3 regions of the Aquabacterium sp. UBA2148 genome follow, and region 2 is predicted to be linked to each of the others. Evidence: predicted binding sites of a transcription regulator. Region 2 holds the regulator's gene; each other region holds the start of a gene.

What was found. The regulator FliA, encoded in region 2, starts transcription of late flagellar genes. The targets are predictions, from matches to a motif close to CTAAAGTTTNNNNNNNNNNNGCCGNTA.
Region 1: fliD (flagellar filament capping protein FliD) is a predicted target of FliA. The motif match lies at 3,742-3,768, and genes of this name have one in related genera.
Region 3: flgM (flagellar biosynthesis anti-sigma factor FlgM) is a predicted target of FliA. The motif match lies at 2,458-2,484, and genes of this name have one in related genera.

Annotation. Positions count from the first base shown of each region.
Region 1 covers NZ_DCXA01000142.1:15,971-23,955, forward strand. Annotated here, with positions in the region: partial or broken gene hemC (hydroxymethylbilane synthase) at 1-535, opposite strand, end outside; gene B2W70_RS07750 (flagellar brake protein) at 570-1,301, opposite strand; gene B2W70_RS07755 (flagellar protein FliT) at 1,314-1,661, opposite strand; gene fliS (flagellar export chaperone FliS) at 1,658-2,122, opposite strand; gene fliD (flagellar filament capping protein FliD) at 2,231-3,679, opposite strand; gene B2W70_RS07770 (flagellin) at 3,804-4,745, opposite strand; gene B2W70_RS07775 (flagellin) at 4,997-5,935, opposite strand; gene B2W70_RS07780 (glycosyltransferase family 41 protein) at 6,317-7,985, shown strand, end outside.
Region 2 covers NZ_DCXA01000182.1:4,015-8,476, reverse strand. Annotated here, with positions in the region: partial or broken gene flhF (flagellar biosynthesis protein FlhF) at 1-1,203, shown strand, start outside; gene B2W70_RS10200 (flagellar biosynthesis protein) at 1,236-2,048, shown strand; gene B2W70_RS10195 (RNA polymerase sigma factor FliA) at 2,069-2,791, shown strand; gene B2W70_RS10190 (methyl-accepting chemotaxis protein) at 2,853-4,229, shown strand; partial or broken gene B2W70_RS10185 (ornithine carbamoyltransferase) at 4,236-4,462, opposite strand, start outside.
Region 3 covers NZ_DCXA01000018.1:6,528-11,123, forward strand. Annotated here, with positions in the region: partial or broken gene B2W70_RS00880 (flagellar hook assembly protein FlgD) at 1-531, opposite strand, end outside; gene flgC (flagellar basal body rod protein FlgC) at 534-944, opposite strand; gene flgB (flagellar basal body rod protein FlgB) at 965-1,402, opposite strand; gene flgA (flagellar basal body P-ring formation chaperone FlgA) at 1,567-2,391, shown strand; gene flgM (flagellar biosynthesis anti-sigma factor FlgM) at 2,531-2,836, shown strand; gene B2W70_RS00905 (hypothetical protein) at 2,841-3,212, shown strand; partial or broken gene B2W70_RS00910 (single-stranded-DNA-specific exonuclease RecJ) at 3,279-4,596, opposite strand, start outside.

The DNA of each region.
Region 1 (7,985 bases), on a different contig from region 2:
TGAGGCCGGCGGCGGCCAGCACGATGGCGTCGTATTGGCCTTCGTCGAGTTTGCGCAGGCGGGTGTCGAGGTTGCCGCGCAGGGGCTCGATGCGCAGGTCGGGGCGCAGGGCGCGCAGTTGGGAGAGCCGGCGCAGGCTGGAGGTGCCCACCACCGCGCCCTGAGGCAGGGCTTCGAGCGAGTCGAAACGAGGGCAGACGAGCGCGTCACGCGGGTCCTCGCGCTCGAGCACGGCGGCCAGCACGAAGCCTTCGGGCAGCTCCATGGGAACGTCCTTGAGCGAGTGCACGGCCAGGTCGGCGCGGCCAGCTTCAAGGGCCACTTCGAGTTCTTTGACGAACAGGCCCTTGCCGCCCACCTTGGACAGCGAGCGGTCGAGGATCTGGTCGCCCTGGGTGGTCATGCCCAGCAAGTCGACCTGGCGGCCAAAGCGGCTTTGCAGCAGGTCGCGCACGTGCTCGGCCTGCCAAAGGGCGAGGCGGCTTTCACGGGTGGCGATGACCCAGGGGGTGGAGGGGGCGGAAGCGGAAGACATCCGCCGATGCTATCAGCGACGAGGGCGAGACCCGTCAGCCGGCCAGCACGATGCGGCGCTTCTGCGTCTGGTTGATGTAATGCTGCAGAGCGCGGTCTTGTCCATCGATCCGGGCGAACTCGCAGCCCAGTCGGGCCCCCCGGGTGTCCGGGTGCAGGGCGGTGCGGTAGTGGATCAGCAGGTTGACTTCGAGTTGCGTTTCGCCGTCAAAACGCAGCAGGCAGTCGTTGACCTGCACGCCGGCTTCGATCGCGGGGACGTTCTCGGGCAGGAACAGGGCCACACCACTGAGGCTGACGTCCAGCACGCGCAGGCTCACCTTCATGTCGGGCATGGCCGGGTGGCGGAAGGTGGCGGTGGGGCCGTGCTGCGCAAAGGGCTCGACCCGAAATGCGGAGCGGCGCTGAAAGCGAAACAGCTCGCTGGGCATGCGGGCGTTGAGCACGTCGTGCTGCTGGCCCTTGACCTGCACCAGGTCTTCCACGTCGAACTGCACCTTGATGCGATCGAGGTAGACCACAGCAACGATTTCTTCGCTCTCGAGCAGGCTGCGCAGCGAGGTGTCGGTGCTGTCGCCGCTGAACGAGATCACGCCTCTGGGTGCATCGATGCCCCACAGCAGGGTGGTGAAGCTCACGCCGTCCGGTGTGCTCAGGGTGACGAGGCAGCGCTCTGCTTCCATGCGCTCGAGCATGGCGGCGACCTCGGCGCTGGCCGAGAGGCGGAAGTCTTCGAGGCTGGCCTGACTGGCTCGGGACGTCTGCATGCTGGTGTCCGATCAGTGCATTTTTTCGGGGTCGGTGCCGCCGTTCATCATCGAGCCGAGTTCGTTGATCCAGGGCTCGGCCAGGTTGCGGATCTCGGCATCGTTGACGAGGATGCGTTGCATGATGCGCGACTTCAGCGCCTGCTCGGTCGGGCCCATCGGGTGGTCGGCCGAGGCATGCTTGAGGCGGGCGATCAGCACGGCGCAGGCGCCTTCGAGCTTGACGACGCGGTCCCAGTCGCCGGTGCGGGCGGCTTCGAGCATGCCCAGGCTGGCGTTTTCGATGGCTTCGTAATAGCTCAGCAGGTTGCCGGCCACCACTTCTTCATCGGGGGCGGTGATCAGTTCGGGGGCGTTCATGCGCGCACCTCCATGGCCATGCGCACGACTTCGGCGTTGGCCGGTGTGATGGCGCCCCAGGCTTCGCGGATCGGCTCCATCAGGCTGACGCATTCGTCGAGGGCCGATTCGTCGTTGCTCAGGTTCGCCTGGGTCAGGCGAAGGCACACGTAGGTGTAGAGGCTGTGCAGGTTGTTCGCCAGCTCGCCACCGGCCTTGGCGTCGAGGCTGGCCTTGAGGCCTTCGTCGACGATGCGGATGGCGCGGGTGATGGCCTTGGTCTTGCCTTCCACATCCTTCTTGCGCATGTGGCCGCGGCTTTCGGCAACGGCATCGAAGAAACCGTCGAGCAGCAGTTTGACCAGTTGATGCGGCGAGGCGCTGCTGATGCTGGTCTCGACACCCACTTGTCGGTACAGGCCGGACATCGAGCGATCACCGGCGGGGATGGGGCGGGAGAAGGGGCTGGCTGGTGCGTACATCTTCAAACTCTGCGGGTTGGTCCGTGTTGATTGAGTTATCGACGTTTGCTGACAAACCTTGATCACTCAGACCCAGGAAGAAGTGCCTATCCAGGCCCTACTTTGGGTTCAGGATTTGTTGAGCGCAGCCAACTGGGCGGTCACGTAGCTCTGCAGGCCGCTGAGCTTGCTGTAGCTGGCGTCCAGGGCGGTGTACTGCTGCCGCAACCGGGCTTCGAACAGGCCGGCGCGGTCGTTGATGCTGTCGATCTTGCTCGTGTTGCGCTTGATCGTGGCTTTGAGCCCATCGGTGCTGTTGGCGATCGCTCCGTTGGTGTCCAGGATCTGGGAGGCCAGGTTCTTGATGCGCTGGCCCATGCCGTTGTTGGCGGCCACCACATCGTCGCTGTTGGCGAAGTACTTCTGCATGTCCGCCAGCTTGCTGCCCATGGCGTCGTTGAACTTGCTGGTCGTCATCTTCAGCGTGCCGTCGGTGTTGGTCACGATGCCCATGTCGAAGAGCCTGGAGAACGACGCGGTGGCGGTGGAGTCGCTGGTGATCAGGTTGCGCATCTGGCTGAGCAGGCCGCGCGCGGTGGAGTCGCCCTGCAATGGCCCTGCCGTCTTGGATGCCTCGTCATACAAGGTCTGCACGCGGATGGTGCTGACCACGTTGTTGTAGGCCGAGATGAAATCGTTCACGCCTTTGCTGATGGCCGCGGTGTCGGTGGCGACCGTGATGTTGGCCGGCGTGGTGGTGGCCTGCTTGAGCGTGAGGGTGACGCCGTCCATCACATCGCTGAGGGTGTTGGACTCGGATGAAACGAGCAGGCCGTTGATGGTGGCCTCGGCGTTCTGTGCGCTTTGGCTGCGGGTCATGGCCGAGGTGCCGCCGGTCTCGGCGGTGTAGGCGAGTGCCGACAGGCCGGGCACCGCGCCGTTTTCAGTCACCGTCACCTTGAAGGCGTTGCTCTCGCCGTTGGCGCCGCGCATGACCAGGCGGCTGCCCGATGCGTCGTTGACGATCGAGGCCGTGATGCCGGCGTTGGCGCCGTTGATGCGGTCGCGGATTTTCTCCAGGGTGTTGTCGCCGGGGCCGATGGCGATGTCCACCGCCGTGGCGGCAACCTTGGCGTTGAAGGTGACGGCCGGAGGCGCCACGGCGTTGTTCGTGACGTAGGTGCCCAGCTCGATGCGCAGCGTGCCCTCGCCAACCGGGGCCGTCTTGCCAGCGGTGAAGGCATTGCTGGCCACCATCTGGCCCTGTGCCAGTTTGGTGACCGAGACAGCGTAGGAGCTCGCCGCAGCGCTGCTGGTGGTGCTCACGCCCACCGCGGCGTCGTTGCTGGAGGTGGCCGTGGTGCCTTTCCAGAAGTCGGACTGGGTCAGCTTGTTGGCCGCGTCCTTCAGGGAGGAAAAGGCGCTCTGGATTTTTCCCCACGTGGAAACCTTGGTTTGCAGCGTGGTGTTCTTGGTGGTGAGTGCGTCGGCGGGCTGCTTTTCGAGCGCCACCAGTTTGGTGATGACGTTCTCGTCCAGGCCGGTGCCGCTGACGCCAACTGAGCTGAGTGAGGGCATGATTTCTTCCTCTCAATGCAAGAGCGCCCGGAAGGCACTTTTGGCCACCCGGACGCCGTGCTCATCGGTGACTGGCATGAAAACTTGATGCTGTGTCGGGTCCCGGCGTGAAAAACGGGCGGAATCAGCGACCCAGGAGGCTCAAGACCTGCTGTGGCAGCTGGTTGGCCTGCGCCACCATCGCCGTGCCGGCTTGCTGCAGGATCTGGGCGCGAGACAGGTTCGCGGTTTCGGCCGCGAAGTCCGCATCCATGATCCGGCCCCGTGCTGCGGCCTGGTTTTCCACGCTGACTTGCAGGTTGGAGATCACGGCTTCGAAGCGGTTTTGCGATGCACCGAAGGAAGCGCGCTTGTCGTTGATCACGTCCAGCGCGGCGTCGATGACGTTGATGGCGTCGTCGATTTGCGAGGTCGTGGCGATGTTGGTGGCCACACCGGAGGCCGCGCCACCGATGGCCAGGCCGTTGGTGCCGTCCCAGTTGGCCGTCACGGTGGCCAGCAGGTCCTGATCGGCCGTGGCGCTGGTGGAGTCGACCACGGTGGCGGTGCCGGCGGTACCACCACCCAGCACGGCGCCTTCGATTTCGATGCGGTCGGTCACGTCGGTGCCGGCGCCCACCTGGAAGGACAGGGTGGTCGGGGCGCCCGAGTCAAAGAGGGGCTTGCCGTTGAAGCGCGCGCCGCCAACGGTGCGCGAGATTTCTTCCTGCAGCTGCTTGAACTCTTTTTGCAGGTTGGCGCGGTCGCCATCGCTGTTGGTGGCGTTGCGCGACTGGACTGCCAGTTCACGCATGCGCTGCAGGTTGTCGCCGATCTTGCCCAGCGCGCCTTCAGCGGTCTGGGCCAGCGAGATGCCGTCGTTCGCGTTGCGGATGGCGACATTCATGCCGCGCACCTGGGTGTTCATGCGTTCGGCGATCGCCAGGCCAGCGGCGTCGTCCTTGGCGGAGTTCACGCGCAGCCCGGATGACAGGCGTTGCATCGAGGTGGCCAGCGACGTCTGAGACATGTTCAGGTTGCGCTGTGCGTTCATCGAAACGATGTTCGTGTTGATCGTTTGGGGCATGTTGCACTCCTAAAGAATCGAGATAGTCCCGGCTCACGCCGGCCGGCTTTCTTGCAAAGCTGGCCAAAGATGCTTTCGGATTACCTCTGACCTGTGCCCTGATGTTCGACCAATTCGAGCCGAGGCAAAAACGGGATGTGAAGGCCTTTTTGCCCCTTGTTTCGATTCCTGTGCACCCAATGGAAAAGCCGCCCCGGCTGGGGCGGCTTCCGAGGGCGCCAGCGCGGTGGCTGGCGCGGGCTGGCTGAAGATCAGCGCAGCAGAGACAGGACCTGCTGAGGCAGCTGGTTGGCCTGGGCCACCATCGCCGTGCCAGCCTGTTGCAGGATCTGGGCTCGAGACAGGTTCGCGGTTTCCGTTGCGAAGTCTGCGTCCACGATCCGGCCGCGGGAGGCGGTCTGGTTCTCGATGTTGGTCTGCAGGTTCGAGATCACGGCTTCGAAGCGGTTCTGCGAGGCACCGAAGGAGGCACGTTGGTCGTTGATGGTGTCCAGGGCCTTGTCGATGACGTTGATGGCGTCGTCGATCTGCGAGGTCGTGGCGATGTTGGTGGCCACACCGGAGGCGGCGCCACCGATGGCGATGCCGTTGGTGCCGTCCCAGTTCGAGGTCACCGTGGCCAGCAGGTCGGCGGTGGCCGTTGCAGCGGTGGAGTCAACCACCGTGGCGGTGCCAGCGGTGCCGCCACCCAGCACGGCGCCGTCGATGTCGATGCGGTCGGTGGCATCGGTGCCAGCGCCCACCTGGAAGGACAGGGTGGTGGAGGCGCCGGATGCGAACAGGGCGGTGCCGTTGAACTTGGTGCCTTGAACCGTGCGGTCGATTTCAGCCTGCAGCTGCTTGAATTCCTTTTGCAGGTTGGCGCGGTCGCCATCGCTGTTGGTGGCGTTGCGAGACTGGACAGCCAGTTCACGCATGCGCTGCAGGTTGTCGCCGATCTTGCCCAGCGCGCCTTCAGCGGTTTGGGCCAGGGAGATGCCGTCGTTGGCGTTGCGCACCGCGACGTTCATGCCCTTGATCTGAGCGCCCATGCGCTCGGCGATGGCCAGGCCGGCGGCGTCGTCACGTGCGCTGTTGACGCGCAGACCCGACGACAAGCGCTGCATCGACATGGACAGGCTGGATTGAGAGGTGCTCAGGTTGCGTTGTGCGTTCAGAGCGACGACGTTGGTGTTGACTGAATTGCCCATGATGAGTTCCTTTGGCGATGATTACTACCCGGCGATAGCGCCGGCGAACAAGTGCTGGCTGTCTTTCGACGTTCCAGAGAGACCTGCCCGACGCTAGTCAGCCCATTCGCCTTCGTGGTGAGTCCACTCAGTGCTCTGGCCGGCTAACCGGACCCCGAAACCTTTCGATCCCGTTGGTTGGTGTATCGGACCGATCTGGCGCCTTCTTGAGTGTCTTTTTTCTCGTTTTGGGCGGGTCTTTGCACAGTGACTGCTTGACGTGTCCGGGAAATGCAGACCCTTTTCGGCGCACTTGTCGGGTTCTTTAGCCCCTCGTCTTCATAGACTTCGTAAAGCCCCGTGAAGCGTCTCGCGATGGGGCCTTGCCATCCGAGGAAGCCCATGAAAGTCGTCAGCCGACCCAAGTCTGCATCAACCCAGAAGGCCCGTCAGCACTGGGAACGCGGCGTCACCCTGTTGAAGGCGAAAGACTGGGTTCCTGCCCTGCTGGCCTTCGATGCCGCGGTCAAGCTGCAGCCCAACGACCCGCTGTATCGGCTCAACGCAGCGCGTTGCTGCCTGGAGCTGTCGCGTTTCGAAGAGGCTTTGAAGCATGCAGACCGAGCGGCCGAGCTGGAGGCAGGCTCCGAGGTGGCTGCTTTCATGCGCGTGCGCGCCATGCACCGCCTGCAGCGCAACACCGAGATCCTCCAGGTGCTCGCGGCCATGCCGGAGTCTCAGCGCAACACACGCGAGTACTGGGTGGCCAAGGGCTGTGCCTTGCAAAATACCGGCAAACACCAGGAGGCCATCCAGGCCTTCATGGACGCCATCATGTTCAGCATGGACGATGCCCTGTCGCACTACCGCATGGGCATTTCCTTTTATGAGCTCGAGCTCAAGGAAGAGGCGTCGGAGTGCTTTCGCACCGGCCTGGTCCTGGGGCTGGGGCCCAACGCCTTGCATGTGCACGGCATGCTGGCCTACGCCGAGCGAGAGAACTGCCGCTGGCCACAGGCAGCCGAGCAGGAAGCTCAGTTGCGCAACCTGGTGACCGCCGCGTCCGACGACGCCCGGATCATCACGGCCCCCTTTGCCCACGTGACGTTGACGGACGACCCGCTCCACCAGCGCAAGGCCAGCGCCATCATGTCCAACACCTGGCTGGGGCTCAAGCCCGTGGTCAGGCCGAGCCGGGCCTCGCATCCTCAGCGCCTGCGCGTGGGCTACCTGTCCAGCGACTTCCACCAGCACGCCACCTGCGTGCTGATGTGCGAGGTGTTCGAGCACCATGCCCGCGATCGCTTCGAGATCTTTGCCTACTCAACAGGCCGCGACGACGGCACGGCCATGAGGCGGCGCGTGATCAAGGCCGTCGAGCACTTCGTGGACCTGCAAGGCCAGCCCGACCACGTGATCGCACAGCGCATCGCCGACGACGACCTGGACCTGCTCATCGACCTCAAGGGCTACACCGCCGGCAACCGCATGGGCGTGCTGGCGCGCAGGCCGGCGCCGCTGCAAGCGGCCTTCCTGGGCTTTCCTGGCACCACGGGCGCGCCGTTCATCGACTACATCGTGGGCGACCCGCTGGTCACGCCGCTGTCGCACGCACCGAACTTCTCCGAGCACATCGCGCAGATGCCGCTGTGCTACCAGCCCAATGACCGCCAGCGCCCCCGCCCCCAGCCGATGACGCGCGCCCAGGTTGGCTTGCCCGAAGACGCGGTGGTGCTGTGCGGCTTCAACCAGGCTTACAAGATCAACCCCGAGGTGCTCGACACCTGGGTGGGTGTGCTCAAAGACTTGCCCGAGGCCGTGCTCTGGTTGCTTGACTGGCACGGGCAGGCCAAGCCACACCTGCTGGAGGAGCTGGCGCAGCGCGGCATCGGTGCCGAGCGCGTGTTCTGGGCCCCACGGTGGGACCTGGGTCCCCACATCAGCCGCGTTCGCCTGGCCGACCTGTTCATCGACACCTGGCCTTGCAACGCCCACACCACCGCCAGCGACGCCTTGTGGGCCGGCCTGCCCGTGGTCACGCTCATGGGGCAGACCTTTGCCTCGCGCGTGG
Region 2 (4,462 bases):
GCCCAGGTGGCACAAGCCCAATCTCCCCGTGCCCAGGCCAGCCGTGCCGCCTTGTCAGACGAGCTGACGATGGACCAGATGGTGGCCCGCCAGGAAACCCCTCGCGCCGCTGCTCGCCCGGCTGCCAAGGCCCAGCCACAGGCACACGCACCGGCACAGGCCAAGCCAGCCGCACCGGTGGCTGCCCAACCCGACACCGCGACCCTGGAGGCCCTGCGCTCGGCTCAGGAGGCCAACACCACCTTGCTCGGCGAGTTGCGCGCCATGCGCGCCATGATGACCGAGCGCTTCGAGACCATGGCCTTCCTGGACAAGCTGGGCCGCACCCCCGCCCAGGCCAACCTGGCCCAGCGCCTGCTGGACGGCGGCTTCTCGACCGTGCTGATCCGCAAGCTGCTCGACGCCATGCCCGCCGACGTCAACAACGGCCAGCACGACGAGATGGAATGGGCCACCCAGGTGCTGCAGCGCAACCTCAACACCGCCGACACCGAGCGCGCCATCGAAGACCAGGGCGGTGTGTTCGCCCTGATCGGCTCGACCGGCGTGGGCAAGACCACCTCCACCGCCAAGCTGGCCGCCACCTTCGCTGCCAAGCACGGCGCGCAGAACCTGGGCCTGATCACGCTGGACGCCTACCGCGTCGGCGCCCACGAACAGCTGCGCGCCTACGGTCGCATCCTGGGTGTGCCCGTGCACATGGCCCATGACCGCGCTGCCCTGGAAGACCTGCTCGAACTCCTGTCGGGCAAGAAGCTGATCCTCATCGACACCGCCGGCATGGCCCAGCGCGACGGGCGCACCAAGGACCTGCTGGAAATGCTGTCCCACCCGGCCATCAAGAAGCTGCTGGTCATCAACGCATCGGCCCAAGGCGACGCCATCGAGGACGTCATGCACGCTTATCACGCGCAGCAGTGCTCCGGCGTCATCCTCTCCAAGCTGGACGAGGCCGTGAAGCTCGGCCCGGCGCTGGATGCGTTAATCCGTCACAAGCTCAAGGTCCTGGGCGTGGCAAACGGCCAACGCGTGCCCGAAGATTGGCACCGACTGTCCGCACAAGCCCTGGTGCACCGCGCGCTGCGCGCCAGCCTGAACCCGGCCTACCGCCTCGATCCCAACGAGGTCAGCCTGATCCTGGCCACGCCCTCGATGCCCGAGATGCTGCAGCAGTCTGCCCGCGCTGCCACCGCCACCGCCTGACCCACACCGAGCCGCCCTCCATGGTCCGACCCGTGCGTTCTGCCCTCCCAGCCCAGCCTGTTGACCAGGCCCAGGGCCTGCGCCAGATGTTCGCCGCCCGCGTGCTGCGTTTCATCCCGGTGGTGGCCAACACCCGCTCCAGCGCCGGTGGCCTGGTGCTCGAGCGCCTGTGCGCGGCCTACGCCGCTTGTGGCCTGAGCACCCTGGTCGTCGATGCGGGCGAGCAGGCGAGGGCGCCCAGCGAGCTCGCCGAGTTCGACCTGTCCGAAGGCATCGAGCGCCTGTCGGATCACGTCAGCTACATGGCCGCGCGGGGCTTGCCCCTGAAGTTCGCCGACGCCCGAGGCTCTTGCTCGACCCTGCTCGACGAACTGGCCGATGCCTCCGCCCGCAGCGACGTGGTCCTGCTGCACGCCTCCGCCAGCGAGCTGGTGCGCATCTTTGGCGACCGCTGCCGAGGCCACAACCTGCGCCCCCTGGTCTTCACCAACGACCTGGCCGAAGGCCTGACCGACGCCTACGCTGCCGTCAAGGTGCTCAGCCAGCGAGGAGGCTGGATGGCCTATGACCTGCTGATGTGCGCCCCGCGTCGCAGCCAGCAGGCCGACGAAGTCATCCGTCGACTCGCGCGGTGCTCGGACCAGTTCCTGGGGGCTGCGCAACGCGTCGCCCTGCGCCTGGACCCCTTCGAGCCCGCCTCGATCGACCCCGACGCCCGCTTCATGGAGCTGGCCGCCGGCCTGCTGCGCTGCGCCTTGCCCCACACCCTGGGTGAGACCGCTTTCGACCACCTGTTGTCGCCCGGTGCAGCCCTGCCTGCCCGCGTGTCACCCGTACTCAACTGAAGATGCTCATGGAGCCCAGCATGTCCAGCACGTACACCGCCAAAGGCCGTCTCGACGTCGACTCGATGCTGCGCCAGTACAGCCCGCTGGTGCGGCGCCTGGCCCACCAGATGATCGCCAAGCTGCCAGCCAACGTCGAAATCGACGACCTGATCCAGGTGGGCATGATCGGCCTGACCGACGCCTTGACCCGCTTTGACGCCGGGCAGGGGGTGCAGTTCGAGACCTTCGCCACCCAGCGCATCCGTGGCGCCATGCTCGACGAACTGCGCGGCGCCGACTGGCTCAGCCGGGGCACCCGCAAACAGCAGCGCGACATCGAACGCGCCGTGCACAGCCTGGAGCAAAAACTCGGCCGCGCCCCGCAGGAAAGCGAGATCGCCAAGGAAATGGGCATGGCGCTGACCGAGTACCAGGAGATGCTTGGCAAGGTGCGCGGCACCCAGCTGATCTACCTGGAAGACATGAGCGGCGAAGATGGCGACAACGACTACCTCGATCGCCACGTCACCGACGAAGGCAACGACCCGTTGAGCTTGCTCGAAGACCACCGCATGCGCCATGCTCTGGTCGAAGCCATCAAGAACCTGCCCGAGCGCGAGCAGTACGTCATGAGCATGTACTACGAGCAGGACATGAACCTCAAGGAAATCGCCGCCGTGCTGGGCGTGACCGAATCGCGTGTTTGCCAGCTGCACAGCCAATCCATCGCCCGGCTGCGCGTCAAGCTCCGAGAGTGGTGACCTGAAGCCCGCCAGCTTCTGCTCCCTCGGGCGATGGCCTCCCTTCTGAAGAGGGGTGCCCATGTTGGCCTTGTTCAAAAAGCGCGAAACCGTGGCATCGGTTGCGCCAGCGGTCTCTGCCGAGCCCATGCGCTTGGAAGGGGCCGAATCCGTTTATGCGCTCGCGCAGGTGCTGCAGCGGGACTGCAGCGGCCTGGGGCTCGAGGCGGCGCAATTGCGCGGTGCCCTTGACGACTGCGCCGCCATCGCCACCGGTCAGACCACGGCCCTGAGCGGGCTGCAGGCGCAGGCGCACCAGATCGCGCAAGCGCAACAACGCATCCAGTCCGAAACCGCGCAAAGCCAGCAGGCCATGCAGCGCGCCCGCGCCAGCGTCGAGCACGTGGGCCTGGAGGTCTCCGGGGTGGTCAGCACCCTCAAGCAAGTCTCCGAAGCGGCCAGCCAGATCACCCAGGTGGCCTTGCAGACCCGGCTGGTGGCCTTCAACGCCTCGGTCGAGGCCAAGCGCGCTGGCGAGGCCGGGCTGGGCTTCTCGGTCGTGGCCGACGCGGTCAAAGACCTGTCCACCCAGGTCGAATCCATCTCCAAGGCCATCATGGGCACGGTCGCCTCGCTGGACCAGCGCATCCAGTCGCTGGCTCAGGACTTGCGCGTTGACGTGCCGGTGGACGCCAAAGCGGACCAGGATCGACAGGTGCACCTGGCCCTGATGGGGGCCGAAAGCGCCGTGCAGCGCATCGTCGAGGCCGCCAGCGCCAGCGTGGGGTTGAGCCAAGGGATCCAGACGCAGGTCGATGGCATGGGGCAGGAGGTGCAGACCGTGCGCGACGCCCTGGCCGACGCCTCCAAGCGCAGCGAGCGCGTGCTGGGCGTCTCCGAGCGGCTCATGGAGGTCATCGCCACCTGCGGCGTTGAAACCGCCGACACCCCCTACATCCAGCTGGCCCAGCAAGTGGCCGGACAAATCGCCGAACGCCTGGAGCAGGCCCTGGGCTCAGGGCGCATCAGCCTGACGCAGCTGTTTGACGAGCGCTACCAGCCCCTGGCCGGCAGCAGCCCCGCGCAACACAGCGCCCCGTTCAATGCCCTGACGGACGACCTTTTCCCGGCTTTGCAGGAAGCGGCCCTCAAGGCCCTGCCCGAGGTGGTCTTCTGCATCGCGGCAGACCGCAACGGCTACATCTCCACCCACAACAAGGTCTACTGCCATCCGCAACGGCCTGGCGACGTGGTCTGGAACACCGCCAACAGCCGCTGGCGTCGCATCTTCAATGACCGCACAGGCCTGGCCTCGGCCCGCAACACGCGAGCCTTCCTGCTGCAGACCTACCGTCGGGACATGGGGGGCGGCAAGTTCGTGCTGCTCAAGGAAGCCTCGGCACCCATCACGGTGCAGGGTCGCCACTGGGGTGGCCTGCGCCTGGCCTACCGGTTCTGAGCCTGCTCAGCCGATGCGGCCGAGCAGCAGGTACTCCATCAGGGCCTTCTGCACGTGCAGTCGGTTCTCGGCCTCGTCCCAAACCACCGATTGCGGCCCGTCGATCACCTCGGCTTCGACCTCTTCGCCACGGTGGGCTGGCAGGCAGTGCATGAACAGCGCATCGGCTGCGGCCACGCCCATCATTTCGGCGTCCACGCACCAGTCGGCAAAGGCCTTCTTGCGCTCCTCGT
Region 3 (4,596 bases), on a different contig from region 2:
GGGCTTGTTGTTGCTGGTGGCGGTCACCTGGAACTTCAGGCCGCTGGTGGACACGCCAGCCGGCGGTGTCCAGTCGAAGCCCTGCCGACCAGCGGCTTTGCCGGTCTGCGTGAATGAGTCGATCACCGTGCCAGACGAGTTCAGCACATCGATGCGCACCGAGGTGGCTGCGGCGGCCAGGTCGTAGCCGGCGGAGGCCTTGCCCTCGTTGACGAAGAGCTGGTTGCCCTCGAACAGCACGCCGTGGCCGACCAGCGACGAGCCCTGCAGCATCTGCATGCTGGCCATGCTGGTGCTCATGCCGCTCATGGTGGTGTTGAGCTTTTCGATGCCCGTGACCGTGTTGATCTGGGCCATCTGGCTCGTCACCTGGGCGTTGTCCATGGGGTTGAGCGGGTCCTGGTTCTGCATCTGCGTGACCAGGAGCTTGAGGAAGCGGTCCTGCGCGTCGGCGTTCGAGGTCGACTTGTTGCCGGTCGCGGCCAGGCCAGAGCTGCTGGCAGCGGTGTTGTTGGTGACGGCGGTGGTCATGATCAGTTACCTTGTCCCATCTGCAGCGTCTTGCTCAGCAGCGACTTCGCCGTGTTCATGACCTCGATGTTGTTCTGATAGGAACGCGAAGCGGAGATCATGTTGACCATCTCCTCGACCGCGTTGACGTTGCTGTAGGTGACGTAGCCTTCTGCGTCGGCCTGCGGGTGCTTGGGGTCGAATTGGCGGCGGCCCGGGGTGTTGTCCTCGGTGACCTGCGAGACGTTGACGCCGGCGGTGCCCACATCGCCCATGGGCGTGGTGCTGAAGACCACCTGGCGGGCCTTGTAGGCCTGGCGATCCGGGCCTGCGACTGTGTCGGCGTTGGCCAGGTTCGAGGCCACGACGTTGAGCCGCTGGCTTTGTGCGCTGACCGCGCTGCCTGCCACGTTGAAGATCTTGAACATCGACATGCTGGTCTCCTCTCAGGGCCTCACTGGCCGGTGATGGCCGTGTTGAGCGTGCGCACCGTGCCGTTGATGAAGCGCAGGGTGGCCTCGTAGCGCACGGTGTTGTCCACGAAGCTGGCGCGTTCGCGGTTCATGTCCACGGTGTTGCTGTCGAGGTTGGTCTGGGCGTTGGTGGCGTAGGTCAGGGCCGGGTCGGCGTTGGCGCCAGCGGGTTTGCCGTCCAGGCCCATGTGGCCGGCGTGGCCGCTGCTCAGGCGAACGGCGCTGGGCGCCAGGGGGCTGGTGCCAGCTGAGCGCTGCCCGGTGGCCTGGCTCAAAGCCTGCGAGAAATCGAATTCACGCGCCACGTAGCCGGGGGTGTCGGCGTTGGCGATGTTGCTGGCGATCAGGCGCTGGCGCTCGGACCGCAGCGTGAGCGCGGTGGCCTGGAAGTTCAGCGAATCGGTCAGTCTGTTCAGCATGGTGGGATCCCTCCGGCGGGCTGCTCCCGGAGGTCCGGGATGCAGGTCGACGCAGCTTGAAGGGGATGTTGATCCTTGCGAGCCGGAACATGAGCCGAAATAGCGCGTCAAACGGGCCTCATTTCCCGCCCTTGCGCGATGCGCCCGCTGACTAAATTGGCGGCATGGACCCGAACCCCGTCACCGCCAACAGCCCGCACGCGTGCCGCCCACTCGGGCTGGCCCGTGCCTGGGCCCAGCTGGCGTTGACCCTGGTTTTCTGTCTGGCGGGGGCACCCTTTGCCCAGGCCGATCCTGGCAATGCCTCCACACTGGGTTTGCAGGCGCAGGTTGAAAGCCTGCTCAAGCAGCAACCCTTGCCGCACCAGGCCGAGCCAGGCCGCGAGGGCCCGGCAGACACCCAGCATCGTCAGGCTGACAAGACGCCCCCTTGGCGTGTCGAGGTCAGCCTGGGGCAGCTGGATCCCCGCATCCGCCTGGCGCCGTGTGACCGCGTCAAGGCCTACCTGCCGGGCGGCGCCCAACTCTGGGGGCGCACGCGGGTGGGCCTGCGCTGCGAGCAGGGACCGGTGCGCTGGAACGTTTTTTGGCCGGTGCAGGTCAAGGTCTGGGGGCAGGCGCTGGTCGCGACCGTGCCCCTGCGTCCTGGCAGCATCGTGTCGGCGTCGGACGTCGCTCGGGCCGAGGTTGACCTCGCCGCCTCGGATTCGCCCGCCCTGGTTCGCCCAACGGACATCGTGGGGCGGGCCGTTCAGCGTTCGATTTCACCAGGTCAAAGCCTGCGCCAGGCCGATGTGCGCTCACGTCGCTGGTTCGCCGCAGGCGATCCGGTCCGACTGAACGTCAAAGGCCCTGGCTTCATGGTGGCGGCAGAGGGCGTGGCGCTGGCTCCTGGCGACGAGGGGCGTTGCGCCCGCGTCCGAACGGAACAGGGACGCGTTGTTTGTGGTCAGCCGGTGGGTGAGCGCCTCGTGGAGGTGACACTTTGACCCCCCTCCAGAGACAAAATCTTTCAAATTGCCCCCCCTTGGTCGGGGGGAAACCTCATTCGAGGCTAAAGTCTTTCCGAGGCCGCGTCGATATCGCGGATGTGACCACTCGGCAAACGCCGGGTCTTAGGAGTACATCATGAAAATCGGCAATCCCCTTGACAAGGCGCTTGGCGCCGTCAACGGCCGCACGGAAGGCGCCGCATCGACCAATGCTTCCGGACGAGCATCATCCACCGATGGGCCCGTCACTCAGAGCGCAAAAGTCACGCTGTCCACTTCTGCGACGGGGCTGATGGCTGGCGGAGATGGCGTCGTTGACATGGAGAAGGTCTCCAAGGTCAAGCAGGCCATCGACGACGGCAGCTACCAGGTCGACGCCGAGGTGATCGCTGACAAGCTGATCAGCAACGCCAAGGAACTGCTGCAACGCGGTCCGGCCTGACGACATGGCTCGCAACGCTGCGCCTGCTTTCGACACCCCGGCCTGCCTGGCCGAGGTCGATGCCCACCTGTCCGCCCTGGACGAGGCCCTGGCATCGGGCGATGCCGAGCGCATCGATGGGCAGGCCCAGCTGTTGCAACAATGCCTGGCGGCGTCGCTGGCCAGCTTGCGCCAAGGTGGCGGGGAGTCCCTGTCGCCTGAACTGGTGCAGCGCCTGATGCTGGCACGCACCCGCTGCATGCAGCAGCAACTGGCGGTTCACCGGGCCACGGCCTCGTTCGGTCGCACCCTGGGGATGCTGTTCCCGGGTGAAAGCACCTCGTTCGCGCCCCCGGCCACCAACGCCACGGCCCGCGCCCTGCAGGCCTACCGCTGAAGCCTGGGGGTTCGCTGGCGCCTGGGTTCTAGGCGTCCGGAGCGTTGGCGCTGTGTCGCCGCCGATTCAGTCGGCCATGCCTTCCACCACCATCTGCACGCGCTGTCGCCCCTGGAACTCGTCCAGGCTGAGGCGATAGGCCAGCTGCGCCCGCGCGGGCAGAGGCTCGCTGCGCCCGAACCAGATGCCGTCGCGCACCGTGCCCTGCATGCGCAAGCTCAGCTTGAGGTGGCGCGTGCCCACCAGGCGCTGGGTGATGACCTCCACCTCGTCGCTGAACACAGGCGCCTCGAAACCCGGGCCCCATACTGCCTCATCGAGCTGCGCCACGGCCTCGGGCGTGAAGCATTCGGGCGGCAGCGGCCCGTCGGTGGGCAACTGGCGGGCCAGCAGGCTGGCGTCCAGGCCGGCTTCGGCCACGCGCACCAAGGCCTGCTCGAACACCTCGAAATCCTCCTCGCCGATGGTGCAGCCCGCCGCCATGGCGTGGCCGCCGAACTTGCGCAGCAGGCCAGGGTGGCGCTTGCCGATCAGATCGAGCGCGTCGCGCAGGTGAAAGCCTGCGATGGAACGGCCCGAACCCTTGAGCAAACCGTCCTGGCCCATGGCGAAGACGAAGGTCGGGCGGTGCAGGCGGTCTTTCAGGCGCGAGGCCACGATGCCCACCACCCCCTCGTGAAACTCGGGGTCGAACAGGGCGATGGCGGCCGGGGGCTCGCCTTCAGGCAGCAGCGAGTCCAGGCGCAGCTCGGCCTGCTCGCGCATGCCTGACTCCAGCTCGCGCCGCTCGCGGTTGATGGCGTCAAGCTGCTGGGCCAGCTCCGTGGCGCGGCGCCGGTCGTCGGTCAGCAGGCACTCGATGCCCAGGCCCATCTCGGCCAGGCGGCCGGCGGCGTTCACGCGGGGGCCCAGGGCAAAGCCGAAATCCTGGCTGGTGGCACGCGAGGCGTCGCGGCCTGCGGCGTTGAACAGCGCGGCAATGCCCGGCTGCATGCGGCCGGTGCGGATGCGCTTGAGCCCCTGGCTGACCAGGCGGCGGTTGTTCTCGTCGAGCCGGCCCACGTCGGCGATGGTGCCCAGGGCCACCAGGTCGAGCAGGGCATCGATGCGAGGCTGGCTGGCAGCGTCGAAGCGACCGCGCTGGCGCAACTCGGCGCGCAAGGCCAGCAGCACGTAGAACATCACGCCCACGCCCACCATGGCCTTGCTGGGGAAGGGGCAGCCCGGCTGGTTGGGGTTCACGATCACGTCGGCGTCTGGCAGGCTGAAAGAGCCATCGTCCAGCACCACGGGCAGGTGGTGGTCGGTGATGAGCACCTTCATGCCCTGGGCGCGGGCCAGCGTCACGGCCTCGTGGCTGGCCATGCCGTTGTCCACGGTCACC